One region of the Clostridium saccharoperbutylacetonicum N1-4(HMT) genome, then DNA from elsewhere that is predicted to be linked to it. Evidence: riboswitches for the same ligand, from Rfam matches in the RefSeq annotation. Region 1 holds a riboswitch; each other region holds the start of a gene.
What was found. A riboswitch is a leader RNA that binds a small molecule or an ion and turns the genes downstream of it on or off. The one in region 1 is predicted to bind cyclic di-GMP.

Region 2: linked by a shared signal. The riboswitch ahead of CSPA_RS02785 (methyl-accepting chemotaxis protein) and the one ahead of CSPA_RS09295 (methyl-accepting chemotaxis protein) in region 1 are both predicted to bind cyclic di-GMP.
Region 3: linked by a shared signal. The riboswitch ahead of CSPA_RS25715 (methyl-accepting chemotaxis protein) and the one ahead of CSPA_RS09295 (methyl-accepting chemotaxis protein) in region 1 are both predicted to bind cyclic di-GMP.
Region 4: linked by a shared signal. The riboswitch ahead of CSPA_RS21615 (prepilin peptidase) and the one ahead of CSPA_RS09295 (methyl-accepting chemotaxis protein) in region 1 are both predicted to bind cyclic di-GMP.

What each region holds. Positions count from the first base shown of each region.
Region 1 covers NC_020291.1:2,095,641-2,103,625, forward strand. The annotation lists gene arsB (ACR3 family arsenite efflux transporter) at 1-503, shown strand, start outside; gene CSPA_RS09270 (isocitrate lyase/PEP mutase family protein) at 544-1,413, shown strand; gene CSPA_RS09275 (GNAT family N-acetyltransferase) at 1,653-2,153, opposite strand; gene CSPA_RS09280 (MarR family winged helix-turn-helix transcriptional regulator) at 2,207-2,683, opposite strand; gene CSPA_RS09285 (Ig domain-containing protein) at 3,157-4,284, shown strand; gene CSPA_RS09290 (Ig-like domain-containing protein) at 4,666-6,297, shown strand; cyclic di-GMP riboswitch class II at 6,453-6,536, shown strand; gene CSPA_RS09295 (methyl-accepting chemotaxis protein) at 6,669-7,985, shown strand, end outside.
Region 2 covers NC_020291.1:633,834-641,818, forward strand. The annotation lists gene CSPA_RS02780 (antibiotic biosynthesis monooxygenase family protein) at 590-922, opposite strand; cyclic di-GMP riboswitch class II at 1,294-1,376, shown strand; gene CSPA_RS02785 (methyl-accepting chemotaxis protein) at 1,439-3,160, shown strand; gene CSPA_RS02790 (HIT family protein) at 3,561-4,007, shown strand; gene CSPA_RS30870 (CatA-like O-acetyltransferase) at 4,632-4,952, opposite strand; gene CSPA_RS30875 (CatA-like O-acetyltransferase) at 4,915-5,259, opposite strand; gene CSPA_RS02800 (YhgE/Pip domain-containing protein) at 5,595-7,727, shown strand; gene CSPA_RS02805 (hypothetical protein) at 7,970-7,985, shown strand, end outside.
Region 3 covers NC_020291.1:5,857,457-5,865,441, reverse strand. The annotation lists gene CSPA_RS25730 (MFS transporter) at 1-555, shown strand, start outside; gene CSPA_RS25725 (shikimate dehydrogenase) at 737-1,606, shown strand; gene aroD (type I 3-dehydroquinate dehydratase) at 1,775-2,542, shown strand; cyclic di-GMP riboswitch class I at 2,551-2,640, shown strand; gene CSPA_RS25715 (methyl-accepting chemotaxis protein) at 3,088-5,085, shown strand; gene CSPA_RS25710 (DUF3284 domain-containing protein) at 5,368-5,784, shown strand; gene CSPA_RS25705 (GNAT family N-acetyltransferase) at 5,800-6,282, shown strand; gene CSPA_RS25700 (glycosyl hydrolase family 28 protein) at 6,369-7,985, shown strand, end outside.
Region 4 covers NC_020291.1:4,855,599-4,863,583, forward strand. The annotation lists gene pilM (type IV pilus assembly protein PilM) at 1-1,030, opposite strand, end outside; gene CSPA_RS21600 (prepilin-type N-terminal cleavage/methylation domain-containing protein) at 1,264-1,722, opposite strand; gene CSPA_RS21605 (type II secretion system F family protein) at 1,800-3,002, opposite strand; gene CSPA_RS21610 (GspE/PulE family protein) at 3,022-4,716, opposite strand; gene CSPA_RS21615 (prepilin peptidase) at 4,833-5,585, opposite strand; cyclic di-GMP riboswitch class II at 5,681-5,764, opposite strand; gene CSPA_RS21620 (type IV pilus twitching motility protein PilT) at 5,871-6,908, opposite strand; gene CSPA_RS21625 (bacteriohemerythrin) at 7,149-7,721, opposite strand; gene CSPA_RS21630 (hypothetical protein) at 7,815-7,985, opposite strand, start outside.

The DNA.
Region 1 (7,985 bases):
CGTCTGTTGCAATTTATCTTGGAATTCCTTTTTTATTAGGAATGCTTACCAGACTTATATTAGAACCTATGAAGGGAACAGAATGGTATGTAAAGAAATTTGTGCCTAAGATTAGCCCACTAGCATTAATAGCTTTATTATTTACAATTGTAGTAATGTTCATGTTTAAAGGTAAATATATTGTAGAATTACCTTTGGATGTTATTAAGGTTGCAATACCACTAATAATATATTTTATAGTTATGTTTTCTGTTTCATTTTTCATAAGCTATAAATCAGGTATAAATTATCAGCAAACTACTACTTTATCATTTACAGCTGCAAGTAATAACTTTGAATTAGCAATAGCTGTTGCAGTAGCAGTATTTGGGATTCAATCAAGGGTAGCTTTTGCAGCAGTAATAGGTCCATTAATAGAAGTACCAGTAATGATTGCATTAGTAAATGTAGCATTACATTGGGGAAGAAAGTATTTTTTGTATTCTAAGGAAGAAAATAATTAATACGTTTATTATCAATGTTTTATAGAGGGTAGTGTTAAAAATGGATAGAGATAAAATTCTAAAACAGTTATTAAACTCTAGCGAAACACTTATCATGCCAGATGCGTTTGATCCAATTTCTGCAAAAATAATTGAGTATGCAGGATTTTCAGCTGTTCAATGTTCAGGATATAGTTATGCTATATCAAAAGGATATAAGCATGAGGACGATATTGATTTAAAGACTAATTTAGATATTACAAAAAGTATTGTTGATACAGTAAATATTCCTGTCATGGCAGATGGAGAAGATGGTTATGGTGAAGGGGAGAATTTTAAGAACACAATTAAAGAATTCATTAATACAGGTGTGTCAGGAATAAATATTGAAGATCAAGTTCATAATATGGAATGTAAAAAATTAAGAATTATAGATGAATTGGACATGTTAAATAAGATTAAGGATGCAAACAGTATTAAATTTGACCTTGGAAAAAATGATTTTATTATTAATGCTAGAACTGATGCACTCTTGTCATTAAGTAATAGGAAAGAGGCACAGAAATTAGCAATAGATAGAGCAAATAAATACTTAGAGGCTGGTGCAGATCTTTGTTTTGTAGCATATGTAAAAACACTTGATGAAGTTAAGTTGTTATCAAGAGAAATTAATGGACCTATTAGTATTGCTGCAGGACTACAATATAATATACAAGAATTTTCAATAAATGATTGCATTGAATTAGGAATTGCGAGAGTAAGCCTTCCTACAGTTATGATTTTGAATTCGATTGAAAGTATGGTTAAAAAATTAAAAGAAATAAAAAGTACTGGTAACTTTAATGAAATAATTAAGGACATCAATTTATTATATAATAGCAATCTGTTAGAAGAAATTTTAAATGGAAAAAATAAATCTTTGTTACAATAGTTTAACTTGGGTGAAGTAGCAAAAATTATATGCCTCTTATAAAATAGAGATGAACTTTCTATTTTATAGGAGGCATTTTTTTATTGTCGAGTAAAGTATAAAAATTTCGATTTTTTAAGCCAGTTATATCAACACTTAAGAATGATATGGCTTGTGAAAATGTGATTAAAAGAGAGCGTAGAGCAGCCACTTTTTTATGGGAAGCACTTTATTTAAAAGATTAAATTTCATACTATAAATTAATCAATTCCAATTACTTTGCTTCTACGCTCCATTAACACAGTATCATGCCAAATACCATTATTCATTTTTGCTATCTTTTCTCTAATTCCTATTTCTCTAAAACCACAGTTTTCATGAAGTTTAATACTTGCAACATTTTCTTTTATAATCCCTGATTGTAAAGTCCAGAAGTTATTTTCTTCAGATAGTTTTATCATGTCTATCAGAAGAGCATGACCTATTCCTAAACCTCTGTAATTCTCGCCTACATATATGCTGACCTCAGCAACGCCAGAATAAACACATCTGCTTGAAGTAGCACTTAGAGTAATAAAACCAAGTACTTTTTCATTTGATTTAGCAACTAGTCTACAAGATTTCACATGTCCATTATCCCAAGCTTCAAAAGTTGGTACTGAATTTTGGAAAGTAGCAATACCAGTATTGATGCCTTCTAGATAAATTTGTGAGACTTCGTCCCAGTCAGAATTTTTCATTTCTTCAATTGTATAATTCATAGTCTATTAACTCCTCCAATATAAAAAATATTTTATCAGTAAGAATGAACTAGTTATACATTTTTTAAATTTTCATCATTACAACAGTTAGATGTGTTTTCAGCCTTAGTAAGAGCCTCAATTATAATATTTAATCCATTAAAAACTGTTAAACGTTCTTCAGTAGATATTTGATTAAAAATATTCATAAATTTATCATCCATTTTACTTTCAATATCTCTAAAAAGAATTAAACCTTTATCCGTTAATTTAATATCTACACTTCGTCTATCTGTTTTTGACTGAGCTCTAAATACAAATTCTTTTTTTACAAGGCTGTCAACAGTTCTACTCATGGTACTTGTGTCTAAACCTATCAATATAGCTAAATCTTTTAAGGTAATACTCCCAATGCGTCCTATCTCAACTAAGGCATGGCATTGAGCTAAAGTAACTTCTAAACAACAACTGTCTTGCTTGTTTAATAAGCCAAGTTTTCGCTCTAATAATCTGATTAATTCTCTAAAATTTTTACTATTAATATCATTCAAAGATATCACTCCTTAGGTAAATAATAGCACTAATAGTTGTAATACACAATTATTGTTTAATACAAATTAATTAGATTTTAACTTTTCATTTTGTTTTTTTAATATTACTGAGCACTAGTAATTGATTGCGATATTGAGATGCATAAATTTAAGATAGTGCTAATACAAAGTTTAGCTGTATCTTGTTTATGCTATTATTTTAGTCTCAACATCGCAATCAAACCAACTCAAATGGTGCAGAATTGAATAAGTGTAGATAACATTAAAGGCTTAAATAAAAAGTCTTTTTTTGTTATCTATTTTAAGCAAAATAGTATAAAAATGGATAATATTAAATGTAAAAAATTACTAAATTTCTTAGATATAAAGGAATTTGTATTACGATTATTGTTGGATTTTACCAGGTATGGAATTAGAATAAGTATATAGAATGCGCATTCGTTTATTATTGAAAAATAAAGGAGAAATGATAAATGAAAAATTACTTTAAAAAGTTTTGTTTAATGTTTGTTATGGTATTTACAGTTATTAGTGTTGGATTAATTCAAAATGGAACTATGGCTAGTGCGGCTACTACATATGATGCTAAAACATTGGATACTGGTATCTATTGGTTTGGTAAAGGAAATGTATCTCAAAAATTCGTTTCAGGAGAAAGTAATAAATACTTTGACTCTTCTAAGCCAACTGTTATTTATATTCATGGCTGGCAAAAGGATAAAACAGAAAAGCTATATAGAGAAATTTTTAATCCTAGTCACAATGATTCTAGTTACGGTGCTGATGTAGATACTGTGAATTATTGGGTTGATAAAGGATGGAATATAGGTATTTTTTACTGGAATCAATTATCCGATGAATCTGAAGTTAAAGATGCAGAAGCTAAAATTTGGACAACTTCTGGATCTAAAGGTATGAGATGGAGAAAAGTTGACGGTAGCTATAATTCAATCAATGTACCTACTGTATCTGCTGCTCAACTTTTTGTAGATGATTATGTAAAAGCTATGAAAAATTTTTCGGGTAGTGAAATAAGATTGGCAGGTCATTCTTTAGGAAGTCAAATGGTTATAAATGGTGGTATGCTTATCAGTAACTTAGTTGATAGTGGAACAATTAGCAGTAATATTTTACCTGATAGAATATGTTTGCTAGATCCATTCTGGTCAAAGGGTGAAAAATCTTATTTAGACAACAAATGGACTGGGGAAGTTAGCCGTAATTATGTCACATCATTAAAAACAAAAGGTGTTGTTTTTGAACAATATAAGTCAAGTAATATAAATGATCTATGGATTGGAGATAGTAATGACGGAATGAAACAGTTAACTGCTTTTATAGATGTTTATCCTGATTATACTGGTCTGATAAACCAAGCTTCTAAACATGGAGCATCAAGAGATTTATATTTTTATTCAATGGGATTTGATGCTCCAGCCGAAATGGTAAATGGAGTTGATACTGGAAATGATGCAGGATATGCGCCTACTAGTACTTCAAGAATACTTGAAATGATGAATTCAAAATATAAGTGGACACAAAATGCTGGAAAATCTACAAATACTCCTGCTGATGATAATTTCAATAAAACTACTAAATAAAAATATTTATAGTAGATCATATTAATTAACCACTACAAAATTGTAGTGGTTAAGATTTTGGGCATCAAATCATTACAAGTTAAATATGAATAGCACTGTTCACATAAGTGCAGTAATGATGCTACATCATAAGAGAATAAGGTGTACAAGTATATAAGTGCAGATAACCTTAAAGGCTTAAATAAAAAGTCTTTTTTTTGTTATCTATTTTAAGCAAAATAGTATAAATATTGATAATAAAACATGTAAAAATTTACTGAAATTCTTAGATATAAAAGAATTTGTATTACGATTATTGTTGGATTATATTGGGATAACAATTAAAATAAATATATAGAATGCGCATTCATTTATTATTGAATATAAGGGAGAGAATGATAAATGAAAAATTATTTTAAAAAGTTTAGTATAATGTTTGTTATGACATTAGTTATTATTGGATTTGGTATCATTCAAAATGGAAGCAGTGCTAATGCAGCCGATATAGGATGGCAAAGATATGAAAAAACATCTTCTTATTTTTTATATGAGGGGAGTTGGTCTTACACTAATGGTTCGGCTTATCTTGATGCATTTACATATAATTCTTCAGCTGACCTTAGATTCAATTTTTATGGAAGCAAGTTGAGATTTTATTCATTAGGGCGTTCTGATCATTCTTTAAATGCTGTAATAAACATAGATGGTATAGATTATCAATTTAAAGAAACAACAAGCTATTCAAATGATTATTCTCTAGATTTTGAGAAAAATGGACTGGAATTAAAGAATCATTCAGTAGTAGTAAAAAAGCTAGATGCTAATAATAGATGTCTATCATTTAGGGCTATAGATATAGATTCAACAGGAAAGATGTTGCCATATGATTATACAACTTTAACAGCTTTAACTAGTGAAACTAGCAATGCTATAACATTGAAGTGGAACACAGCTAATAGTAGTAATGTTACAGGTTATAATATAAAAAGATCAACAACATCAGGTGGAACTTATGAAACAATAGCAACTAGCAGTGATACTAGTTATACAGATACAAATGTACAATTGGGTGTTACTTATTATTATATTATTACACCTATTATCGCTAGTAAAGAAGGAACTAAATCAAATGAAGCTTACGCAATATGTAAATTTAATGAATCAATATCATTAGATAAATCATCAATAAATGTTAATGTAGGTGATACACAACAATTAACAGCAACAACAACTCCAGCAGGAGCACAAGTAACTTGGACATTAGATAATACAGGAGTAGCAACAGTAGATTCAACTGGAAAAGTTACTGGAGTAAAAGAAGGAAGTTGTACAATAACAGCTACAACTGCTAATGGCTTAACTGCAACCTGTGTTGTAACTGTGACTAAAGAAACTAAGTCGATTTCCTTAAATAAGTCAACTACAAGTTTAACAATAGATGATTCAGAAACCTTAATTGCAACAACAACTCCAGCTGGTATAAATGTTAAATGGAGTTCATCTGATACCTCTGTTGCAACAGTAGATTCAAATGGAAAAGTGACAGCTATAGGTTCAGGAACAGCAACAATAACAGCTACAACATTAGATGGAAGCAACTTAAGTGCGTCATGTTTAGTAACTGTAGCACAAAAAGGAAATGATCCAGCACAAGCAGGTTCAGAGTATATAACTAATATTGCTCATGCCAAAGGTGATAATACGAATAATCCTGGCGGAGAGGTTACGATTATATTTCATGGAACAGCTGATACTACATTGAGTGTAGTAAAAACAGCAGATGTAAAAGACGTATGGGTAGGAGATAATTTTACATATACTCTTGTAATCACTAATACTGGGACAAAGACAGCTAAAGCAGTGGTAGTTAATGATCCAGCACCAAATCATATAGATTTTAATGTTAGTGGAGTAACAACTACTCAAGGAACAGTTGATTCAAGTTCGACATCTAAAAATATTATAGTTAACGTTGGAGATATTCCACCTACAGGAACAGTAACAATTAAGATACCAGCAACAGTTATAGCGTAAATTAATTGTTTGAAAAGATAATTAAATATAAAGTTTATAAAAGGTGCTTGCAGGATGTAGGTACCTTTTAGTATTGTTATATAATGGGGAAATATAGTGTGTAAATATATTATTTGTTGATTTTAGGCGAAAAATAGTATAATATTAAATTCATAAGAAAATGTGGAAACAGTGAAAAATTCTCTTTATTTGGGCACTTTGAGAATTTAGAGTTAATAGTGCAACCGACCACTAATTAGTTTAACGCTGATTAGTGGTCTTTATTATTTAAAGCAGAAAGGGGCTATGCTTTATTTAGTTGTATTATGAAAATGATAATAGAAAATTATATCTTTAAATGTTACGGAGAGGAATCTAGGGAGGAATAAATTATGAAATGGTTTGAAAATTTAAAAATTAAGCAAAAGTTGATATCCGCATTTATAGTAGTAGTGCTATTTATAGTGATTGTTGGGGTTATTGGTATTGCAAATATGAGAGCAATAAATTTAAATGCAATTTCTATGCATGATTACAATCTAGAATCTATAAAGCAACTAACTACTATAAGGCAAAATGTAAGTGACATAAGATTTGATGTATTAAAGATTGATGCTCAAAGAAATATGAACAATCAAAATGATGCACTTGAAAAAGAAATTAATAAATTAGAAGATGAAAATAATAGTATTATAACAAATTATGAAAAATCAATATTATCTGATGAAGAAAAACCAACATTCTCACAACTTAAAGATAATTTAAAAACATACAAAAGTACATATGAATTAGTTGTGAAACTTGCAAATGAGAACAATTATACAGAGGCTGATATAAAATATTCACAATTATCATCGATAAGGACAGAAATATATACTAATCTGAGTGATTTAATAAAAATAAATACAAATCAGGCAGATAACTCATATAGTGAAAACAACTTAATGTATAAAAATTCTTTATACAAAATAATTACAATAGCATCTTTAAGTTTGCTAACTGCCATTATATTGGGTATTTTGATATCAGTTTGGATTTCAAAGCAGATAAATAAAGTTTTAAAATTTGCTGAAGCAATTGGAAGAGGGGATTTAACTCAATCAATAAAAATTGATACAAAAGATGAAATTGGAAATCTATCTAAAGCACTGAATAAAGCTAGTAAGAACATAAAAGATTTAGTAAACGAGATAATTAATAGCGCTGGCGATATGAGTGCAACAAGTGAAGAACTGTCAGCAACTGTTGAAGAGGTTTCTTCTAAAATGGAAGTAGTAAATGAATCGGTAGAACAAATATCAAAGGGAGTTCAAGATTTAAGTGCTACTACTGAAGAAGTAAGTGCGTCAACAGAGGAAATAAGTGCCAATACAAATGGGCTTGCAAACAGAGCAGGTGAAGCTGATACAGCTGTAAATGAGATAAAAAAACGAGCAGTTGAAATTAAGGCTAAAGCAACAAAGGATATAGAAGAGAGTAATTTAATTTATATGAAAAATCGCTCTGATATCTTAAAGGCTATTGAGGAAGCAAAAGTAGTTGAAGAAGTTAAAATGATGGCTGATTCTATTGGAGGTATAGCTGAACAAACAAATTTATTAGCTTTAAATGCAGCAATCGAAGCGGCAAGAGCTGGAGAGCAGGGAAGAGGCTTTGCTGTAGTTGCAGATGAAGTAAGAAAGCTTGCAGAGCAATCTTCACAGGCAGTT
Region 2 (7,985 bases), 1.5 Mb from region 1:
TAGATATAGTAGAGAGCAGTAAACAAACAGTATACCTGTAACCAAAGACATTATTTCTTACTCTTGCATGAATTTTATTTCACTAGCTACATTATATCTGGCATTGGATAGAATATAAATTAATAAGTTTTTTATTAGTTTATAATTCAATATTTCTAAATTTTATCCCAGGCATAAAGCAAGATAAATTCCATTAAAGTAAGTAAAAATAAGGACTTAAGAAGAATTTTTTGAATGTTAGCTAAAATTCATAAAACGGCTGGTAAATTTTTGTGTGGAAGTTGATTCTAAGAGGGATGAATGGTATTATTGATTTTAAGGAATGGCTATTTTGCTATGGATTAACTTCAACATGAGATGTATTTAAATCCGATCCAATGAATAAGATGCAAATCTATATTAAGATTAACTTCAACATTAGATGTATGTAAATCTAACTAGTTAGTACAAGTTATTCTAGTATTACGCAAAAATCACACTATTCATTTTTTAGTTGAATAATGTGATTCTTAAATCAGTTATTAAATTTTATATAATCTATAAATTCAAAGTTCTTGCTGATTCATAGAGCAAGCTGAAATTTCTGTAATTATTCCCTGATGAATTTTACATCTGAAGAAGGAACCTCTACAGTATCAGAAACATATCGCTCAACCTTCATGTGCAGATCATACTTGTTTCTTAAATGTGCAATAGTTGTCATCATTGGTGAAGCATGATGGGCGTCAATTGCATTCTGATCTCTCCAACTATCGATAAGTAAAACTGTTTCAGGATCATTCATCGGAAAGAAATATTCATATTTTTCATTTCCATCTTCGTTACGGATGGCGGCAGCAGTACCGCTGTTTTCCATTTCTTCTGCAAATTTTCTGGCATTTCCGTTTATTCCTGAATAGTATAAATTTACAGTGATACTCACTATATTCACTCCTTCTTCAAGTTATAATGTATATAATAAATTATAACATATTTATAAAATATCCCATTATTCAGTTTTCAAAGAACATATTTTTTATTTATTACATCAAACTGCTAATTTAAGCATATTTTTACCAATATAAGGTTTAGGCACTTCCATTTGAAAAAGCCACAGTGCATTTATACAGCACATAGCTTAAAGTCAGCTGATCATGTGATTTGAGGTAATGAATATATTTTGATTGTTATTTTCAAGGTAAGAAATAAGTTTAACTGAACACTTTATCAATAGTAGAATAAGTGTACATTTGTATATGTAGGTGATATAATATTTATATAGTGAATATTATAATATTTTGTAATATAGTGTCATGGAAAGTTGGAAACGATGATGAGTTCTTTTATTTGGGCACCTTAAGAATTCGGAGTTAGTGGTGCAACCTGCCAACAATTAAGTTATTAATTGTTGGCGGGTTTTTTTATTGAAATTTTAAGTATAAGGATAGGAGATTAAAAAATGAGATGGCTTAATAATTTAAAGGTAGGTAAGAAATTAACATTACTTATAATATGCTCTTTAATAGGGTTATTTGCAGTAGGTATAACTGGATATTACTTTTTACTATCATCTAGTAAAAGTATTGATTCTATGTATAATGAAAGGTTATTATCCAGTGAATGGCTGAGCGAATCTAGAGTTCATGCAAGAGCTATTACAGCTGATATCTATAGACTTATGGTAACAACGGATAATGCAGAAAATGAGAGTTTAATTAAAGATATTGATAATCGTGCTGAACAATTTAATAATTATATGAATCAGTATAAAAATTTAAAGTTGGATTCATTTGAAACAAGTAAGATAAAGGAAATAGAAGATAAATTATCAAAGTATAGAGAAGGTAGGAAAGTTGTTATTAGTTTAGCTAAAGAAAATAAAAATCAAGAAGCGTATGAGTATTATGAAAAAAATGTTGATATATATGTACAAGCTTTCATGAATAGTTTGGTTGAACTTGGTGATCATAATAGACAAATTGCTGAAGAAATAAATAATGCAGATAAATTAAATTTTAAGATTGCAGTAGGAACGTTTTTAATTATAGTTATCACAGCATCAATTTTGATAATTGTATTAGGAGTACTTATAACAAAACGTATTACTAAGAGATTAAATGATTTTGTAATATTTATAGGTGCTTTATCCCAAGGTGATTTTTCATTAAAGATAAAACCAGAGAATCTTAAAGATAAAAGTGAGTTTGGTACAGTATCCAATGCTTTAGATAAGATGACAAATAATATCAGAGAATTAGTTAAGCAATTAGGAGATACATCAAAACAATTAGTATCATCTTCAGAAGAATTAACTGCAAGTGCTGAACAATCAGCAGATGCATCAAATCTTGTTGCTACTGCTGTAACTACTATGGCGAATGGTGCGGATGATCAACTTGCATTTGCTAATAGTACTACTAAAGTAGTTGAAAATATATCTGATAAAATAAATGTAGTATCTGAAAATACAAAATCAGTTTCAACATTAACGGATAATGCTCAAACTTCTGCAAATGCTGGTGAAGAAGCAGTAGAAAAAGCTATTAATCAAATGGAAATAATAGAGAGAAAGACTAATGAAACGTCAACAATTATTAGTGAGCTTGAAGAAAAGTCAGCGAAGATTGGACAAATTATTGATACAATTGAAGGTATCTCAGAACAAACCAACCTACTTGCGTTAAATGCAGCTATAGAATCTGCAAGAGCAGGGGAAGCGGGGAAAGGTTTCAGCGTAGTAGCAGATGAAATTAGAAAATTAGCAGAACAGTCACAAGAAGCCACTAAAGAAATAGCTAAAATTATTAACGATGTTCAAAGCAAAACTAACAGTGCAGTTTCAGTTATGAATGAAAGCTCAAAAGAGGTTGATACAGGAGCAATGGTTGTAAATGTTGCAGGTACAAGTTTCCGTGAAATACTTCAAATGATAAGTGCAATATCTGAACAAATTCACCAAATATCAAAGTCCATCAATGAAATAAGTGTTGGGACTAAAGCATCAGTTACTTCAGTAAATAATATCCAAAACATAAGTATGAAGATAGCAGATGAAACACAAACAATATCAGCAGCAGCAGAAGAACAATTAGCATCTGTTGAGGAAATAGCTTCATCTAGTAAAATTTTATCTCAAATGTCTGAAGATTTAGGAAGTATTATAACTAAATTTAAAATATAATTTATGGTAGCTTGTTTATAATTATTTAGAAATTTAAATTATAAAGTCAAGTGAGGATGTTGTAGAAAACAACATTATTAAAAAATTGAATAGTAAAAATAGAAATTGTTTTAGAAGTCTAGTAGTAATGAATTTGAATTGATTACTACTAGATTTTTTTAATTTAATTTTATTTTAACTAGTATTTTCGTGCCATTTTGATTAATTTAAATATTAGAAGAAGGATTATATCATATTCCACATATAAATGAGCTACATAATAATATGAGGAGTATATATAATGTGTGTGATATTTTGTAAAATATGTTAAGATAAGTGTTGTATAAAATTACAATCTAATGAATAATAGTAATTAAGTGTTAACTAAAGATACTTAATATTTTATGTAGGAGGTTATAGAATGAGTTGTAAAATGTGTGAAAAGCAAAAAAATATTAAAGATGACCCATATTTTATTATGGAACTTGAAACAGGATATGTAATTTTAGGATGGTTCCAGAGGTTCAAGGGTTATACGGTTTTCAATTGTAAAGAGCATGGTCCTGAATTACACAATTTAGAGCATTCTTTTAAAATAAAACATCTTGAAGAAATGTCTATAGTAGCAGAAGCAGTTTCTAATATATTTAAGCCTGATAAGATGAATTATGAACTACTTGGAAATGGATGTTCTCATATTCATTGGCATTTATATCCGAGGGTGAAAGGTGATACTCCTATAGTTAGCTCGGTATATCAATTGTCAAATGAGGAATTGTTTGATGAATCTACAAGACCGAATGAGGAGCAGAGAGAAGAAATGAAAGAAAAGATTAAAAATGAAATTGTACGTCTACTTTCAAGATAAGTATTAATCTACTTATATACATCATACTTAAAATAGTAATAGTGAAAACTATTATAAATGGAATCATACCTATCCCTCCAAGAATCATAATTGTATTAATTATAACACTTATTCAATTTTCAAAGAACATTTTTTAGTGGTTTTATAATTCAATATTTCTAAATTTCATCCCAGCCATAAAACAAGAAAAATTTCATGAAAGTCGGTGAAAATAAGGCATAAAGAAGAACTTTTTGAGTGGTAGCTAAAATTCATAAAACAGCTGGTAAATTTCTATGAAAAAGTTGATTCTAAGCGGAATGGATGGTATTATTGATTTTAAGGAATGGCTATTTTGCTATGGATTAACTTTAACATGAGATGTATTTAAATGAGGAATGATGACAGGCAATGAAGTAAGAGACTGGAGATTAACTTTAACATGAGATGTATTTAAATTAGAGTACAGGATGTGTTGTTTGCATTTTTTGAAAGATTAACTTCAACATTAGATGTATTTAAATCCCAATAGTTAGTACGTCCTATTATTTTGTAATAAAAAATATCACGATATTCATATATTATTCTGAATATTGTGATATTAAAAATTGTTGTTTACAATTTAGTAACTTATTTAATTTATAGTTAATATTCATTCAAATAAGTCTGTAATAGATCTGCTAACTTTCCGATATGTATTCCATCGACAAATGAATGATGTGCTTGTATGGAAAATGGAAGCATCATTTTTCCATCTTTCTCGGAATATTTTCCCCAATCAAATAATGGTGTGGCATTATCCTTTTTACCAGAATTAGTATGTGAAATATGTGTATAAGATATCCATGGTAAAGGTGAAAATTGAAATATATCATTACCTAATGGACCTGTAAAGTACTCCTTTTGGTTTGAAGCTGCCTTAGTGGCCTCAATTACATATTCCTCCAATGTATCTTTCTTCAACATTAACAACTTTAAATAACTCTGTTTCCTTATTCAAATAGGTAAATGCAGTATCTATTCGGTTAAATAGTACAATTTTTTCGTCTACAAAACGATATCTAAATTCTTCAATAGTATTTGCACATTTTGAAACAACATAGATAAGAGACATAGTAAAGGAAAGCTTCTTTTCTTTTGTCTTTTTTAGAAAATTGGTAATATCTAATTCAAAAGTTACGCAAAATGCTGGCTCAATACTATTTCTAAATATCTGACAATGCAATGCTCGCTTCCAATTTTTTTCGTCAATCTCTTTATAAGTATTTGACATACGTTATACCTTCTCTCTTCAAAATATTATTTACTAAATTATAACATATTTACACTACACATTATTCGACCTTCAAATCAACGATGGTATTTAGGATAAATTGTCCAAGTGATATTATACAAATAAGTGATACTTTAAGTCAGGAAGATATCACCTCAATTATCCATTTCTTTTACTTTAACTTGATTATGAATCATTTAATTCTTTAATGGAAAATATAAATAAGAATCATTTTATTTATAGTGTTTACTGTTAATTAATAAAATTTATATCAAGTTAAAGAAAGGGAGATATAAAAGTTTATGAGTATAATATTTAAAATCTATAAGAGGGATATGAAAAAAATAATAACCAATACTCCTCTCATGATTATAATAGTGGGATTACTTTTGGTTCCAGCCTTATATGCTTGGATTAATATAATAGCTTCTTGGGACCCCTATGGTAATACCAAAGGTCTGTTAGTGGCAGCTGTAAACAATGATAAAGGTGCTGAAATTAAAAATATGGAAATTAATGTAGGTAAGGAAGTAATAGATAAATTAAAAGATAATCAAAGCATTGGCTGGACATTTGTTGAACAAAATGAAGCAGAAAATGGAGTGAGATATGGTAAATATTATGCAAGTATAACCATACCAGAAGATTTTTCAAGCAGCCTTCTTTCTGTTGCAGCAAATGGTGAACCTAATAGAGCTAAACTAATTTATTCTGTTAACGAAAAAATTAATGCCATTGCGCCAAAGATTACAAAAAGCGGACTAACCAGCTTACAAAGTGAAATAACCAAGTCTGTTACTGAAGAGGTAAGTAACACAATACTTAACTATATGAATGCCTATGGTACTGAGTTAGAGCAGATTAAACCTCAGTTGGAGAATTTTATAAATGTGGTAAGTGATATAGATACTAATCTTCCCCAAATTGGAGAAAGCATAAACAATGCTTATAATGGGGCTGTAAATATGAATAATTTTATAAAAAATATTCAAGGAAATATATACAATATAACAAATTTTCTAGATAATGCTCAAAATGTTATTAAAGCTAGTAATGATTTTTTTACTAAATTCAATAGTGCCATAAAAAATATCTCTCCATATATCAAATCTGATTTAGCAGGGATAAAAGCTAATGTAAATGGAGCAAAAGACAACCTTAACAGCTTTAAGAATTCTGTAGATACAGATGCTAAAGGAGCGCAGGAGGCTTTAAAGGCAGCTGATGCTAATGTGGAAAACGCAATATCTGTTATTAATAATGATATAAATATACTTCAATCTATAAATGATATTTTACATAGTGATTTACTTTCAAGTTTCATAAACAAAATGCAGAATATTAGAGATCAACTAGTACAAAATAAATTAAATATAGATAATCTTATAAAGACTCTAAGTAACGGTAGTAAAAATTTTTCTGATGCAGTAGCTTCTGTAATACAAAATATAGATAAAATATCTCAGTTTATGGATGATTCAATAGGGAATTTTGATAACACAATTTCTCCACAAATTAGTAGGTTAGTAAATAATACTACAGACATGGCAAATAATTCGTTAGGGCTTTTAGAAAGTGAAAAAAATACTATGCCTTTAATAAATAATTTACTAAAAGATGCTGACATTGGGACTGCTTTAGGAGAAGAACATATTAAAAGTATTAAAGATAAATTTCCACAGATTGAGGAGAGTATTCATGCTAATACGGAAAAGCTTAAAAATTTGAATGATGATGAAAAATTCAATGAGCTTGCGACTTTTTTGCAGAAGAATACAAAAAACGTAAGCAGCTTTTTAGCAGATCCAATTGAGTTAGTGCAAAATAGAGTATTTCCTATCCCTAATTATGGGTCAGCTATGGCTCCGTTTTACAGCACTCTTGCTATTTGGGTGGGAGGATTTACATTACTTTCTATATTATCGGTGCATGTAGAGCCATTTGAGAAGGTTAAAAATTTAGGAACAACAAAAATGTTTTTTGGGAGATTTTTAACTCTTGCTACACTCTCAGTGCTTCAAACTATTATTATTATTTTAGGAAATCTTTTTTTCATTAAAACTTATACGGTAGATCCAGTAGTGTTGTTAATATTTTCTATATATGTAGGTCTGGTATTTATGATGATTATCTATACACTGGTATCTGTATTTGGAAATGTCGGCAAGGCCTTAGCTTTGATTATAATGGTGCTTCAAGTTTCTGCATCAGGAGGAACCTTTCCAATACAGCTTACACCTAAATTTTTTCAAAATGTAAGTCCAATGCTGCCTTTTGCGTATGCTATAGGAGGAATGAGAGAGGCTGAAGGAGGAATTATTTGGAGTTCATTATATTATAATATAGGAATTTTATCTATATATTTTTTTATTTCAATAATAATTGCTATTTTTCTAAAGGAAAAGGTGAATAAAAAATCTGAAAAGTTCGTTAATAAGATGCGAGAAAGTGGATTGGTTGGAGAATAAATACATGTTTAAATATCATATTATTATATATAAATTTTATAAGAGGTTCTTGCAGAATGTAGGTACCTCCTTCATTTAATTTTCCTAAAGGATATATGGTTAAATTTTAGTTGTTGCATAAATTGATAAAAATAAATTAACGTTGCAGAGATTATTTGCTATAATTTTCATGTGGAGAAGAATTTTGGAGGGAAATAAATAATGATGAGTAAAGTAATCATTAACGTATAGGAGGGGAAAAGGTGAAATCACTACTAA
Region 3 (7,985 bases), 2.8 Mb from region 1:
AATACTGCTATATTATTCTTTTTCATGACATGGTTTCCATCTTATCTTGTTGCTGAAAAACATATGACTATGTTAAAGATGGGGATTTATGGAGCTTTACCATATATGGCAGCAATTGCTGGAGTTTTGTTTGCTGGAAGATGGTCAGATTGGATGATTTCTAAAGAATATGGAATAGGAATATCACGTAAACTTCCAGTTATTATCGGTTTGCTATTATCTGCTGTTATTATGGCTGCTAATTATACTAATGATATTACAATTGTTATCATATTTATGTGCATAGCTTTCTTTGGTCAAGGTATGGCATCAACTATTTCTTGGGCCTTATTATCTGAGATAATGCCTAAGCAATTAGTAGGATTATGTGGTTCAGTTTTTAATTTTGTATCTAATATGGGAGGGGCTTTATCTCCTGCTATAGTTGGTTATCTAATTGCTGCAACAGGATCGTATGCATCTGCATTGGTTTTTGTTTCTGCAATGGGTGGATTAGGTGCTTTTTCATACATATTTATTATCGGAAAACCTAAACGTATTGTGATTCCAGATTAATTAAGGTTATGTTTAGCAATCTAGATTTTTAGTAATTTATCTATAGAACATTTCTATTGATAATAAGAGAAGAATTAATTGGAATATTATTAGAAATAGACATATCATATAATTGTAGGAAAATTAACAAATAAAAATTTTAATAAATATATATTATTTAAATATTAAGGAGAGATGATAAATGGAAAGACGTATTACAGGATATACTACATTAATAGGGTTAATTGCAACGCCAATAAAGCATACTAAATCACCAACAATGCACAATGAGGCTTTTTCATATTTAGGACTAGATTATGCATACCTTGCTTTTGAAGTTGGAAACGATGAACTAGAAGATGCAGTAAAAGGATTAAAGGCATTAAAAGCTCGTGGATCTAATGTATCAATGCCTAATAAGACTGTTATTCACAAATATTTAGATAAGATTTCTCCAGCAGCAGAGCTTGCAGGTGCAGTTAACACTGTTGTAAATGATGATGGTGTTTTAACTGGACATATAACAGATGGAGTTGGATTTATGACTTCATTAAAAGATAGTGGTATTGATGTGATTGGTAAAAAAATGACTATAGCAGGAGCTGGTGGTGCTGCAACAGCAATTCAAGTTCAAGCTGCTTTAGATGGTGTAGCTGAAATATCTATCTTTAATATTAAAGATAAATTCTGGGCAAGAGCAGAAGAAACAGTTAAAAAGTTAACTGAAAAAACAAACTGTAAAGTTAAATTATTTGACTTAGCTGATACTGATGCTTTAAGAAGTGAAATTGAATCAAGTTATCTTTTTGTAAATGCTACAGGTGTTGGTATGAAGCCATTAGAAGGTCAAATGGTAATTCCAGATGAAACATACTTACGTCCTGATTTATTCGTAGCAGATACAGTTTATATGCCACACGTAACTAAATTATTAGAAACAGCTGATAAAGTAGGTTGTAAATGGATTAATGGTGATGGTATGATGTTATATCAAGGAGCAGAAGCATTTAAACTTTTCACAGGAAAAGAAATGCCTATTGAACATATGAAAGAATTCTTAAATATCAAATAATATTGAAAGTATGTTAAAAAAATAATGCAGCTTCTAGTATGACAATTTTAAAGTTTGTTGTATTAGAAGCTATTTCTGAGATTAATAATTATTATAATATTGTACATAATTTAAAAATAAAGCAATAATATTCATAATATATTTTTTTAAAACAGTAGGGGGATAGCTATGAAAAAAACAGTAAAAGTTAGAAATGTTGTACTTGGTGAAGGAACTCCTAAAATTTGCGTTCCAATCGTTGGAAGGACAAAGGAAGAACTTATTGAAGAAGTTGAAGCTTTAAAGGATATCAGTTTAGATGTTGTTGAATGGCGTGTTGATTATTATGAAAATGTAGAAGACATAGAAAGAGTTAAAGAATTACTTGTTAGTTTAAGAAAGCTACTTTCAAATACACCAATATTATTCACATTCCGTAGCAAAAAGGAAGGTGGAGAAAAAGAAGTATCTACAAATTATTATGCAAAATTGAACAAAGAAATTGCAGCTACTAGATTAGTTGACTTAATCGATGTAGAACTTTTTACAGGAGATGAAATTGTTAAAGATATAGTTGCTTATGCACATGATTCTGAAGTTAAAGTTGTAATGTCAAATCATGATTTCTTTAAGACTCCAGTTCAAGAAGAAATTGTATTACGTTTGAGAAAAATGCAAGAATTAGGAGCTGATTTACCTAAAATTGCAGTAATGCCTCAAAATAAAAACGACGTGTTAGTTTTACTTTCAGCTACAAATGAAATGGTTGAAAATTATGCTGAGGGGCCAATTATTACAATGTCTATGGCAGGTACTGGGGTTATAAGCCGTTTAGCAGGCGAAGTATTTGGTTCAGCATTAACTTTTGGAGCTGCCAAAAAAGCTTCAGCACCTGGTCAAATAGGAGTTGCTGATTTACGTACAGTTCTTAATATTTTACATAATAGTATAAAATAATAAAAATATAATGTTAATAGCACACTTACTGAAAGGTAGGGCCGCAAAGCTATGAGTCTAAGGAAAATTTAATTTTCTATGATTGTCAGGTTGCCAAAATGTATTTATACAAATTTTAAGCTTTATTTTGGTGCCTATAATTATATGGGCACTTTTTTATTCTTTAGGAAATTATATTATTGGAGAATCTGCGGATAACTTTTGAAACAGACTAATCAACTAGGTTTAATATTTTAAAAGAATAAAAAAATAAATCATATTCGCCTGCATAAAATGTTCTCGTATGCAGCATAGCTGCTTTTTCTAAGGTGCAGATTTTTCTCACATGCGTTCGAAAAGGCAGATGCGCACCTATAAAAAGAGTGCGAAGCACAATACGGAACTTAATATTAAAAATCTACGGCTCCACAGTCGCCTGCGATTTTTTTATTTTATATAGAAACATATATGATACATATAAATTTTTAAGAATATAAAACGAAAATTAAGTAAAGAGAATGACTATAAGAACTACTTTATACTTAAATAGTGATAGGGGGAAATTTATGAAAAGTATTAAAACAAAATTAATAGTATTTTTGGGATTAATGTTAGCAATTATATGCATAGGATTAGGTATAATTTCATTTATCAATTCATCGAATGCATTAAAATCGAATTTAGGGAAGACATTGCCTAAAATTGCAGAACAAACTGCAAGTAATGTTTCTGGAAGACTTGAAGGGCAGTTAAAAACATTGGAGGCTATTGCAGCTAAACCAGAAATAAGTGATCCTAATATAGCAACAGAAAGTAAGATGCCAATTCTTTCAAATGAAGGTAAAAGAATTGGAAGTATTAGATTAGAATTTGTAGAAGCAAATGGAGACATTAAAAAACCAGATGGAACAATTGTTAATGTTAAAGACAGAGTATACTTAAAAAATGCATTAGCAGGTAAGGATAATGTATCAGATCCGATAGTAAGTAAAGATGCTAATAAACAAGTTGTAGTTGTGTATGCAGTTCCTGTTAAATATAATGATAAAATTGTAGGTGTTTTAATAGAAACAAGAGATGGAAATTATTTAAGTGAATTAACCAATCAACTTAAAATTGGACAAACTGGCTATGCATTTATGATTAGAAAAGATGGAGTAAATATTGCAAGTACTGATAAAGATAAAGTTACCAATTTATATAATCCAATAGATGAAGCAAAAAAAGATCCGAAATTACAAGCAATAGCAGATATTGAAGTTAAAATGGGTGCAGGTGAGACAGGAATAGGTAAATATAGTTTTGGTGGAGTAGATAAATATGTAGGATATGCACCAGTTTCTGGAACTGAATGGTCTGTAGGTGTTATAGTAACAGAAACTGAAGTGTTATCAGAATTATCTGGTTTGAAGATTTCAGTTGCAATATCTTCAATAATATTTATATTAATTGGAGGTTGCATTATATACTTAATTTCAAATAATATATCTAAAGGTGTTAAATTAACTTCAAAGCATTTGAAGGTATTGTCAGAGGGAAACTTGATTGAGGAAGTTCCAATTAAATATTTGAATCAAAAAGATGAAATTGGAGAAATGACTGCTTCAATGAAAATGATGCAAGAATCGTTAGGGATAATGATAAAGCAAGTTAAGGATAATTCATCAAACATTAACTTACAGTCAGAAAATTTATCTTCTATCTCAGAAGAAATAGCAAATGTATCAGAAAATGTTACAGGAGCAATATCTGAAATTGCTACAGGTACGAGCAATCAATCAGAAGAATTAATATATATAACAGAAATTCTTAGTGAGTTTAGCAAGAAGTTGTCTGGAATGGTTAAAGAAATACAGATTGTAGATTCGAATTCTAGAGAGATAAGCGTGATGGCGGGGGATAGTAGTAATGAAATGAATGGATTAAATCAATCAGTAACAAATGTAAGTAATTCATTCAAAACATTTTATAGTAAGATTACTGAACTTGGTAGGAATGTAAATAAAATAAATGAAATCACTAATCTGATAAACGAAGTGGCTGATCAAACAAATTTATTAGCATTAAATGCAGCAATTGAGGCAGCGAGAGCAGGTGAATCTGGTAAGGGCTTTGCAGTAGTTGCAGATGAAATCAGACAACTTGCAGAACAATCAAAAGAGTCATCTGAAAGTATAAGTAAGTTAATAAGTGGAATATCTAAAGATACAGACGTTATTGTCCAAGATTCTGTTACTATGGATAATGAATTGATGAATCAAGTTGATGTTATAGAAAATTCAGTAATATCATTTAAAAAGATAATTGAAGCAGTAGATGAAGTAATTCCTAAAATTGATGTTGTTAAAAAATCAGCTGAAAATATAGAAAAAGATAAGAACACAATTTTAAATAAAATAGATGGTTTATCTTCAATTTCAGTTGAAGTTTCAGCATCTTCTCAAGAAATTTCAGCGTCTTCAGAAGAAATGAATGCTTCAACGGAAGAGGTTGCATCAGCAGCACAAATGCTTAATAGCATGACTAATGCAATGCTTGTGGAAGTAAATAAATTTAAAGTTTAAATTTGTTAATCAGCTAATGGTTGTGAAAAATTATAGATAGAATAAATTTATTTATATAAGAAGAGTTAAGAGGATTTAAAATTTCTCTTAGCTCTTTTTTATCTGCTTAACATGGATAAATTGGTAAACAAAATATTTGTTATTGTTATTTATAAAGGTATTTTAATGTGAAAACCAATGTAATTTAGTAATTTAAAAACAGAAAATGATTGAATGATTACATTATTATGGGTATAAATAAGTTATAATAATAATGAAATGTCATATTGAAGGTGGGATAAAATGGCAAGTGCAAATATAAAACTAATTTTAAACGAGGGTATAAAAACTGTATGGGAAGTAGTAACTTCTCTTGATAATTATTCATGGAGGAGTGATTTAAGTAAAATTGAGATTTTGGAAGCAGAAAAAAAATTTGTGGAGTATACAAAAGAAGGATATGCTACAACTTTTACAATAACTAAATTTGAACCTATGACGTGTTATGAGTTTGATATGGATAATAATAATATGCATGGCCATTGGGTAGGATTATTTTCAAAGATAGATGATAATAGGACAGAGATAAATTTTACAGAGAATGTGTTAACTAAAAAGTGGATTATGAAACCTTTTGTAGGAATATATTTGAAAAAACAACAAGCAGTTTATATTTCAGATTTAGAAAAAACGTTGAAGAAAAATAATTCTAATAAATAAAAGGAGCTAATGAAAATGGAGATAAGAATTGCAACCATAGAAGATATACAAGCAATCACTGCTGTTGAATCATTGTGTTTCCCAGTAGCAGAAGCAGCTTCAGAAAGTGATTTCAAGAATAGATTAACAATTTATCCTAACCATTTTTGGCTATTAGAGGATGATGGAAAGCTAGTTGGTTTTGTAAATGGAATGGTCACAGATAAGAGAAAATTATGTGATGAGATGTTTGAAAATGCTAATTTACATAATGAAAAGGGTGAATGGCAAATGATTTTTGGTGTAAATACTATACCAGAATATCGTAGGTTAGGTTGTGCAGAAAAAATAATAACTAGAGTTATTGCTGATGCCAAAACTCAAGGACGCACTGGATTGGTACTTACTTGTAAAGAAAAATTGATTCATTATTACGAAAAATTTGGTTTTGAAAATGAAGGAATTTCAGAATCAACACATGGAGGCGTCGTTTGGTATGACATGCGTTTGACATTTTAACAGGATATAATGCAATTAGTTAGAATATGTTAACAAAAAGATCATGTGAATTATTTTATAGTTAAGTATGAAAAGAGGCGCAAGTAATGAGAAAGAAGGTAGCTATAACTTCAGTAATAGTCTTTGGAGTAATCGCAGTAATATTTATAGGGTTAATTTTATCAAAAAACAACGGCGTAGCAGCAACTGATGTATTAGCACCGCAAGATTTATCTGTTCCAATTTTAGCTTATGATGATAATAGTATTACCTTGGCTTGGCACAAACCTGAAAATTATAACAATATAAAAAATTACAATATATATATGAATGGAAAACTTGTAGGTAACTCAAATGATAATAAAAATTCAAAAGCTAAACCCTTTATAGATAATTTCTATAAAGATTCAAGCAACAAATCAGCAGTAAACATAAGTATGCATAATTATGTAGTTTCTGGTCTTAATCCAAATACTTCATATACTTTTACAGTTAGGGCGGTTGATAAAAATGGCAAGGAATCACAAGATAGTAATCAAGTGATTCAAACTACAACAAAAACACCAGAGATATTTGATGTTACCAAATATGGAGCTGTTGGTGATGGAAAAACTTTAGATACAAATGCAATTCAAAAAGCTATAGATGCCTGTACTTCAGATGGTAAAGTTTTAATTCCAGCCGGAAAAGTATTTAAATCTGGAGCTATTTGGCTAAAAGGTGATATTATTTTTCAAGTTGATGGAAAGCTTTTAGGCTCTGAAAATCCAGAAGATTATATAAAAAGTGGAACAGGTAAAAGTAGTGCACTTATTAATGCTATAGGTAGTAATAGTTCCAATCTAAAAATTGTAGGTAGTGGAGTAATAGATGGGAATGGGTGGAAACAAGGTGAACCAGAAAAAACAACTAATTTTCCTAATTCACTAAAAAGTAGTATAAAAACTGTTGAAGAAAATGGTATCCTTGCAGCTAAGCAATATAAAGCAGCGAAAATTAAGGGGCTTTCAGACACAGAAGCTTACAGTAGAAGATCTAATTTAATATCAATAAGCAATATAAATAATGTTTATTATGGAGATGGACTTTCATTTGTTAATCCAAGTCAACATACAATTGGAAGTAATAGCTGTAGTAATGTAGTATTAAATGGTGCACTAATTAAAACTTTTGATTGCAATAATTCAGATGGAATAGATTTTGATTCCAAAGGATTAACAGTATTAAATTGTGTTTTTGATACAGGAGATGACTGTGTGAATTTTACAGCGGGAAAAGGTGCAGATGCAGAAAAAAATCGTAAGCCTGTAACTGATGTTTGGGTATTTGATAACTATTTTGGTCGTGGGCATGGTGCAATTGTGGCTGGTAGTAATACAGCAGCTTGGATAGAAAATATTTTGGCAGAAGATAATGTTATGAATGGTACAGGTTCTGGATTACGTTGTAAATCATCACCAGGAACAGGTGGAGGCGCAAAAGATATTATATTTAGAGACTCAGCATTAAAAAATATTACTGATGGAGAAGGAGAACCATTTATATTTACATCTAACTATAGTAATAGCACTGCAACAGGGGCTTTTAAGCCAGCTCAGGATTTGCCACAATTCAAAAATATTAATATTATTAATTGCAGTGTGGATGGAGCAAAAAGTAATGCAATATTTGTGTTGGGTTTAAAGGATATGTGTCATACTGATATTCATTTTGAAAATGTATCA
Region 4 (7,985 bases), 2.8 Mb from region 1:
TTGAACTACCGCCAAAAATAATTATGTTATTTATTTCATTGCCTTTATTTCTATTTTTATAGAATTGAATAATTTTTTCTATTTTTTCAATCCATTCATCTACTATTGCTCTTGTTTTAATATTTATTGGTTCAAATTCTTCACTTAAATCTATATTGCTATTTTTAAATTTTTCTACTTCATTACTTTTAAGACCATTTGATTCTCTTAACATTTCATCAATTTCATTACCACAATCTTTGATTATTCTAGTAAAATCCAATTGATTATTTTTATATATATTAACATCGATTGTACTTGCTCCCAAATCAATAAAAGCAACTGCTTCGTTTGTATTATTTTCATATTCTTTAGTTATACCTATTAAATTAATAAATTTATTTACAGCATTATAATTTACATCTAAGGCATAAGGCTTTAACTCTAATTTTAACAACAGATTATAATATCCTCTTGCCACCTTTTCAGGGTAAGCAATAACACGAACATTAAGCTTTTTAACACCATCTACCTCTAATTCTTCTAAAATTGTTCCCTGCAATATATAATCTTCTAAATTTATAGGTAGATATTGTTGAATCTCATATCTAACTACAGTTTCCATTTCTTCTTCTTCAACCTTTGGAATCATTATTTCTCTATTTATTATTAAAGATGAATTAGTTGTACAAATAGCATCCTTAGTTTTGATTCCATTTTCTTTTAATACTTGACTTAATTTTTTATGTAATTCTACTTCTTTTTTGATTTCTCCATCTACAATTGCATCTTTAGGTGTAGGAATTTTAATATATTTATCAATAGTTAAACTATTTTTATAATATAAACCTTCAACTATTTTAATTGTTGAACTCCCCATATCAAAAGCAATGACTTTTCTCTTTTTCAAGGAAAGATTTGTTTGTTTTGTGTTTTTTAAATTTTTAAGTAGTTTTTGCTTTACTATACCCAAATCCATATTCATTATGGCTTTTATATCAATTTTCCTTTTGTTCTTCTTAGGATTTAATTCCTTATTTTTATTCTCCATAATTCCCCCATGTACCCTGCCCTAAATTTGCAGATATAATTTAATTATAACTATATAGATGTGACATCATTTTTTAATATATATACATCAAAAAATATATAACTTGAACTAAAATAATTGTTTAGGATAAAATCAATTTCCATCTTATTACATAAACAGATCATATAATCATAAACATTATCTTAAAATGGAGAATCACAATACAATTCTCCATTTTAATACATTAGCATTTTTTAGTTTGCAGCACTATATGGATTTCCAGCTACATGTGCTACTTGCGGAAGTACTTGTAAAGTTGTAGCTCCATTCACTACATTAACTACTACTTCCCCATTTCCATCAACAATAGCTTGAAATGTGTCTGCTGTATGCCCATCAGCTTTTGGTCTTGGCACAACTCCTCCTGAAAGTACATCTGTAAGATCATTTCCAGCAGCTACTGCTGCGTTTAATGTACTATTAACCGGAATAGTTCCATTAGCTACCCCTGTAGCTACAGCTGTTTGAATGGTTTTAGCTGTTGCTATATCAGCACTTACATTTGAATTTTCTCTTATTTGACCAAATCTAGGCAATGCTATTGCTGCTAACACTCCAATAATTGCAATAACAATAATTAATTCAATTAATGTAAATCCTTTCTTTTTTTTCTTTGTTTGTAGATTGTTTTTTCTTATAGATAATTGGTTCATTCTAAACCCCTCCTGTAATTATTTTTTTATATATTAATGCACTCTGGCTCGCACATTGTGCACTAATTCCTCTTTAATTAAATTTGATTATAACTATCAAACATAGGTATCATTATCGATGCCACCATAAAGCCTATTAAGAGTCCCATTATTACTATTAATAATGGTTCAAGCATAGCCACCGAAGCTTGGATTATTGCTTCTAATTCATCATCATAAAAGTCTGCTGTCTTATTTAAAATATCATCTAAAGAACCTGTTTCTTCACCTATTTTTATCATTGAATAAAGCATTGGAGGAAACATATTACTTTCAACCATTGAAGCATATAAGCTTTCGCCTCTCATCACATTATCTCTTATTCTTAATAGAGCCTTCTCTGCAACTTTATTTCCTGTAACGGTTGAAACTATATTTAAAGCTTCTACAAGAGGTAGGCCACTTGCTATCAAAGTAGATAAAGTTCTTGTAAATCTTGATACAATAAGCATTTGATTAAGCTTTTTAAGAATTGGCAGCTTTAATCTTAGCTTACTAAAAAATAGAATTCCTTCATCAGTTTTTCTAAATATATTTAAGAAAAAGCTAATTATAAATATTACTGCTATTATAATAAACCAATAATTTTGAATTCCTTCACTAATCCCCATAATAAATTTAGTAGTCCAAGGCAGCTCCGTTCCACTTTGTTTAAATATATCTATAAAGGTAGGCATTACATAAACTAAAATAAAGGCAACAGCTGCAATTGAAACAAAACCTAATACTATTGGATAAATTAATGCGCTTGTGACTTTATTATTAATTTTATTTTCCTTTTCATAATGAGTTGACATTCTTAGCATTATGGCTTCCAAACTACCACTTGCTTCCCCTGAAGCTACTAAGGAAACTAAAAGCTCTGGAAATACTTCCTTATGCTTTCTCATGGCTTCCGACAGCACTCCACCTTTTTCAACTTCCTCATTAACTGCTTTTGTTGCTTCTCTTAATTTTTGATTTTCAATTTGATTTGCTAATATATCTAAACACGTTAAAATTGGAACTCCCGCATTTAACATAGTATAAAACTGTCTACAAAAAACTGATAAATCTTTTAGTTTAACTTTCTTACTTAACTTTAGTTCAATATTAGCGCTTTGTACTACTTCTTCCACCATTAAAGGGTAATATCCATTGCTAGAAATAAAGGCTATAACCTCATCTTTAGAGTTAGCTTCATATTGTCCTTCTATTTTTTCTCCTTCTGAATTCATAACTCTATATTTAAACTTTCCCATATGTTATCCCCCCTTTAAATTATGCTTTTTTTATCATAGCAATAGTTGAAAGTTCTTCCATTGTAGTGACTCCACTTAATACTAAGTCTTTACATTCACTTTCTAAGGTTTTCATTCCATTTGCTACTGATATATCTCTAATAACATCTGAATTTCCACCTTTATTTATTGCTTCTCTATGTTCTCTTGTCATTTCCATAATCTCATAAACACCAATTCTACCTATATATCCTGTTTCATTGCAATATCCACAGCCCTTTGCTTTATAAAGCATAAGATGCTTGTCTGCATCTTGTTCTAATATTTCCTTTTCATATAAACTTGCTTCATAGGCTTCTTTGCATTTATTGCAGGTTCTTCTAACCAGCCTTTGTGCCATTACTCCCATAACGGAAGTTGACACTAAATATGGTTTAATTCCCATATCTACAAGTCGAATTATAGATGAAGGTGCATCATTTGTATGAAGAGTACTTAAAACTAGATGCCCTGTTATAGCAGCTCTAGTAGCAATTTCTGCTGTTTCTTCATCTCTTATTTCTCCTATCATGATTATATCTGGATCTTGTCTTAATATGCTTCTAAGTCCACTTGCAAAAGTAAGCCCAGCTTTTTCATTTACACTTACTTGATTTACTCCATCCATAGTGAATTCAACAGGGTCTTCTACTGTAATAATATTTACATCACTATCATTTAATTCTTTAAGTATTGAATACAAGGTTGTAGATTTTCCACTTCCTGTAGGTCCAGTAACTAAAATTATTCCATGAGGATTTGAGATTATTCGCTCTAAGCGCTTTAAATTTTCTTCACTCATACCCAATTGACTTTTTCTTAATACAGAAGCTCCTGTATTTAATACTCTTATAACTACTTTTTCTCCATTAACAACAGGTAAAATTGAAACTCTAAGATCGATATCTTTACCATCAACATTAGTCATAATTCTTCCATCTTGAGGTAGTCTCTTTTCAGCTATATTTAAGCCTGCTAAAATTTTAATTCTTGTAACTAATGGGCCTAAGCTTTCTATTCCAAGAGTATTAACAGTTTTAAGTTTTCCATCTATTCTATATCTGATTCTTATTTCATATTCAAAAGGCTCTATATGTATGTCTGATGCCTTAAGTTCAACTGAGTTTTTGAACATATAATCTATCATTTTAACAGCTGGAGCACTATTTACTTCATTTATATCTTCTACAGCTCTTGTTTTAGAATTTCTATTTAATTTTATACTTTCTTTTTCAAGCTGAAGGGCCGCATTATTAACCTGCTGACTACTATAATATATCCCTATAAATTTTTTAATATCAGCTGTCCTTGCTATAAAGGACTCTATCTCAAAACCTGTAGATATAGCTACATCATCTATTGCAAATATATTTAAAGGATCTGCAAGCGCAACTTTTATTTTATTATTATCAAAGCCAAAAGGAATTAATATATATTTTTCACATAAATTCTCAGGAATTAATGTTATTGCTTTTCTATCAAAATTAATTATATTTAAATCAACCTTTTTAATTCCTGTCTGTTGTTCAATAGCTTCAATTATATCTTCTTCAGTGATTATTTTAGTATCTACCAATATTTCTCCAAGCTTTTTACCCAGAGCCTTTTGTGCCTTTAATGCTTCTTGTAATTGATAACTGGTAATTTTTCCTGCGTTCACCAGTATATTCCCTAATCTTCTTTTCTCTGTAGCCATTTCTCATATCGCACCTTTCTATCTCATATTCTCCCATGCAATATTCTTCATTAGTATAAAATTGTTCTTAAGCTTTTTCAATCATTAGTATGTTAAAAGCTTATTATAATTTGCTCTTACATTAAATAGTTCATATATAATGTTAATATTTCTACTCCAAATAACATAGAAATCAAACTTCCAATTGCTATACATGGTCCAAAGGCCATTTTATCTTTTGCTTTTTTAAGTTCTAGTAGCAAAATTATTATTCCGACTATTCCTCCAAGAATAACTGCTAAAAACAATCCAAGCAAAATTCCTTTAATCCCCAAAAATAATCCACAGATGCCTGCAATTTCAATATCACCTTCACCCATTCCTTTTGTCAAATATACTATTAAGCCTATTATTCCTCCACCGATAATTCCACCTAAAAGCAAATCTATAACTCCATTTTTATTTATAATAGCCTGTAATATTACAAATCCAATTCCAACAACTCCACCAAAAATAATCGTATTTGTAAACACAAATTGTGTATCAAAGTCTATCATCCCAATTACAATTAAAAGAGATGCTAAAACACAATATTTTAAAGTAATAATTGTTAATCCAAATTTTAAATATATTAATAAATATAAAATTCCATTAACAATTTCAATAACTGGATATCTTACAGAAATTTTAGCTTTGCAATACTTACATCTTCCGCCAAGAAATATATAACTTATTATTGGAATAAGCTCAAGCGGTTCCAGTTTATGGTCACAATTTGTACAATGAGATGGTGGAAAAGCAATAGATTGTTCCAACGGTATTCTATAAATACAGACATTTAGAAAACTACCTATGACCAAACCTAAAACCAAAACCAACACAAAATCCATTTCAATTTAAACCTTTCCATTTTTATTCATTTATGTATTTTAAGAGATTAATTTGTAATTTTTTTCTTTAAAAAAGCGCGAAAAACGACCCTAAAAAAATTTAAGGCCGGTTGCACTACTAACTCCTCATGTATCAAGTGCCCATCTACAATACATGATTCATAGTCTTCTTAAACAAATTAAATTATCTTATTTTTAATATAATAATATCATACTACTATTAATTTACAAGTGTATTTTGTAAATTTTCACAAAACACTTTAACATAAATTTAAATATATAGGATTAATTAATTTTATTATTTCTAATCCAGGTATCATATTCTTCTTTTGAAATTATATTATTGTTAACTAATCTTCTTAAATCCATTTCCATTGTTTGCATTCCAAACTTTGACCCCATTTGAATAAAACTATTGATTTGTTCAAAATTTCCTTCTCTTATTAAGTTTTTTATGCTTGAGGTACATACCATTATTTCCATTGCTGCCGACCTTCCAATTCCAGATGCATTTGGCAATAAAACTTGTGAAACAACTCCTCTAAGCAAGGATGATAATTGAATTTTCACTTCATTTTGATGACCAGCTTCAAAGGAATTTATAATCCTATATATACTATTTGCTGCTCCCATATTATGAAGCGTTGAAAAAACCAAATGTCCTGTTTGTGCTGCTCTTAATGCTATTTCGATAGTTTCAGGATCTCTCATTTCTCCAACTAATATAACATCTGGATCTTGTCTAAGTGCTGCCCTAAGACCAGCCGCATAACTTTTAGTATCTTCTCCAACGTCTCTTTGATTTATCACTGACCTATTTGTTTCATGTATATATTCTATTGGTTCTTCTAATGTTATTATGTGCTTTTCCTTATTCTTGTTAATTTCATTTATCATTGCTGCTAAAGTTGTGCTTTTGCCTGAACCAGTTGGTCCAGTAACTAAAACTAAGCCATCCTTTAATTCCGTGAATTCTTTCAAAGCTTCTGCTGTTGATATATCACTAAGTTTAGGAATCTTTTCCTTAATAATTCTCATACATATTGCATAACTTTCTCTGCATTTAAACGCATTTACTCTGAAATTACAAATTCCTTTCCTATTATATTTAAAATCAATTTCTCCTTTTTCGAGAAACTCCTCAAATTTTTCTGGCATTAAATCTTCAATATATTCTCCAACTACATCATGTGAAATAATTTCTTCATTTGCTCTCACTAGATTGCCATCAATTCTTACCATAGGAGTTAATCCAGATGTGATATGAATATCGGATGCACGTTTAATATCAATGGTATCTAGTAATTCATCTATCTTTGCCATAATTTTACGCCCCTTTATATAAATTAAGCTACTGCTTATACTATTAACTTGTAACTACATTAAAAATATCACCATTTTTCTAAATGTGTCAATATCTTCTGAAACTAATATATAATAATAAAAAAACACTAAATTGAAAATAGTATATAAAAGATTATTTAACTAAATAATCTTTTATATATGCATTTCTTAATTTAGTGCTTTAATTTTTCATCTTACAAATAATTTTAGACCTAAAAATTATTTCCTGATTTTTCTCATTAAGAACTCCCCAAAATCTTTATCTAAATTTATAACGTGTCTTCTATAAGATGTAAGCATTTCTTGCTGAATTTCTACTACAAATGTAGTTGATAGCTCATCTTTTTCTATAACTCTTCTCAAATCATTTATTTGATTTTTAAATTCTTCATGCTCTTTATGTACTAATCCATAATTATGATATTGATTTTGCTTTTGAATAGATTCCTCTTCAATAAAGTGTTTAAGCAAACTTTCTTCTAACAAATCTAAAGATTTAATTATTTCTTTTTTTTCCTCTTCCTGCTCCATATCATAAAATAGCTTATTAGCATATTTAAATATTTCCTTATGTTGCTTATCAAGATTATCAATTCCTGTTGATAAAGACTTGTCCCAATTTGTATTATCAAAGAAAATCACAATTTCTCCACTATTATTATCATTTTCATTCTCATCTAATATCGTAGTCTTCACTTTCATATCCTTATGTTGCTTTATATTTTCTTCTATTCTTTTTAATTCAATATCTTTTTTTCTTTCCCCACCTTTTTCGTTTGTAACCATATACATACAACCACTCCTCACATAAATTTTATCAAATACCCGCCTTAATTTTACATTTCTACATATTTATTGTTTTCCCTCTCATTTCTATGCAACAAATTATTCCGAATTAATTTTAATAGATACCTTATTTAAATAAAAATCAAATTTTTCAATTGAATTTATAAACCCATTTATAATTTTACCAACAGCATATTGTTCTTTCGTAATTATCATATTTTCATTCGGCTCAGGAATAAAACATTTACACCCATCAACAAATACACCATA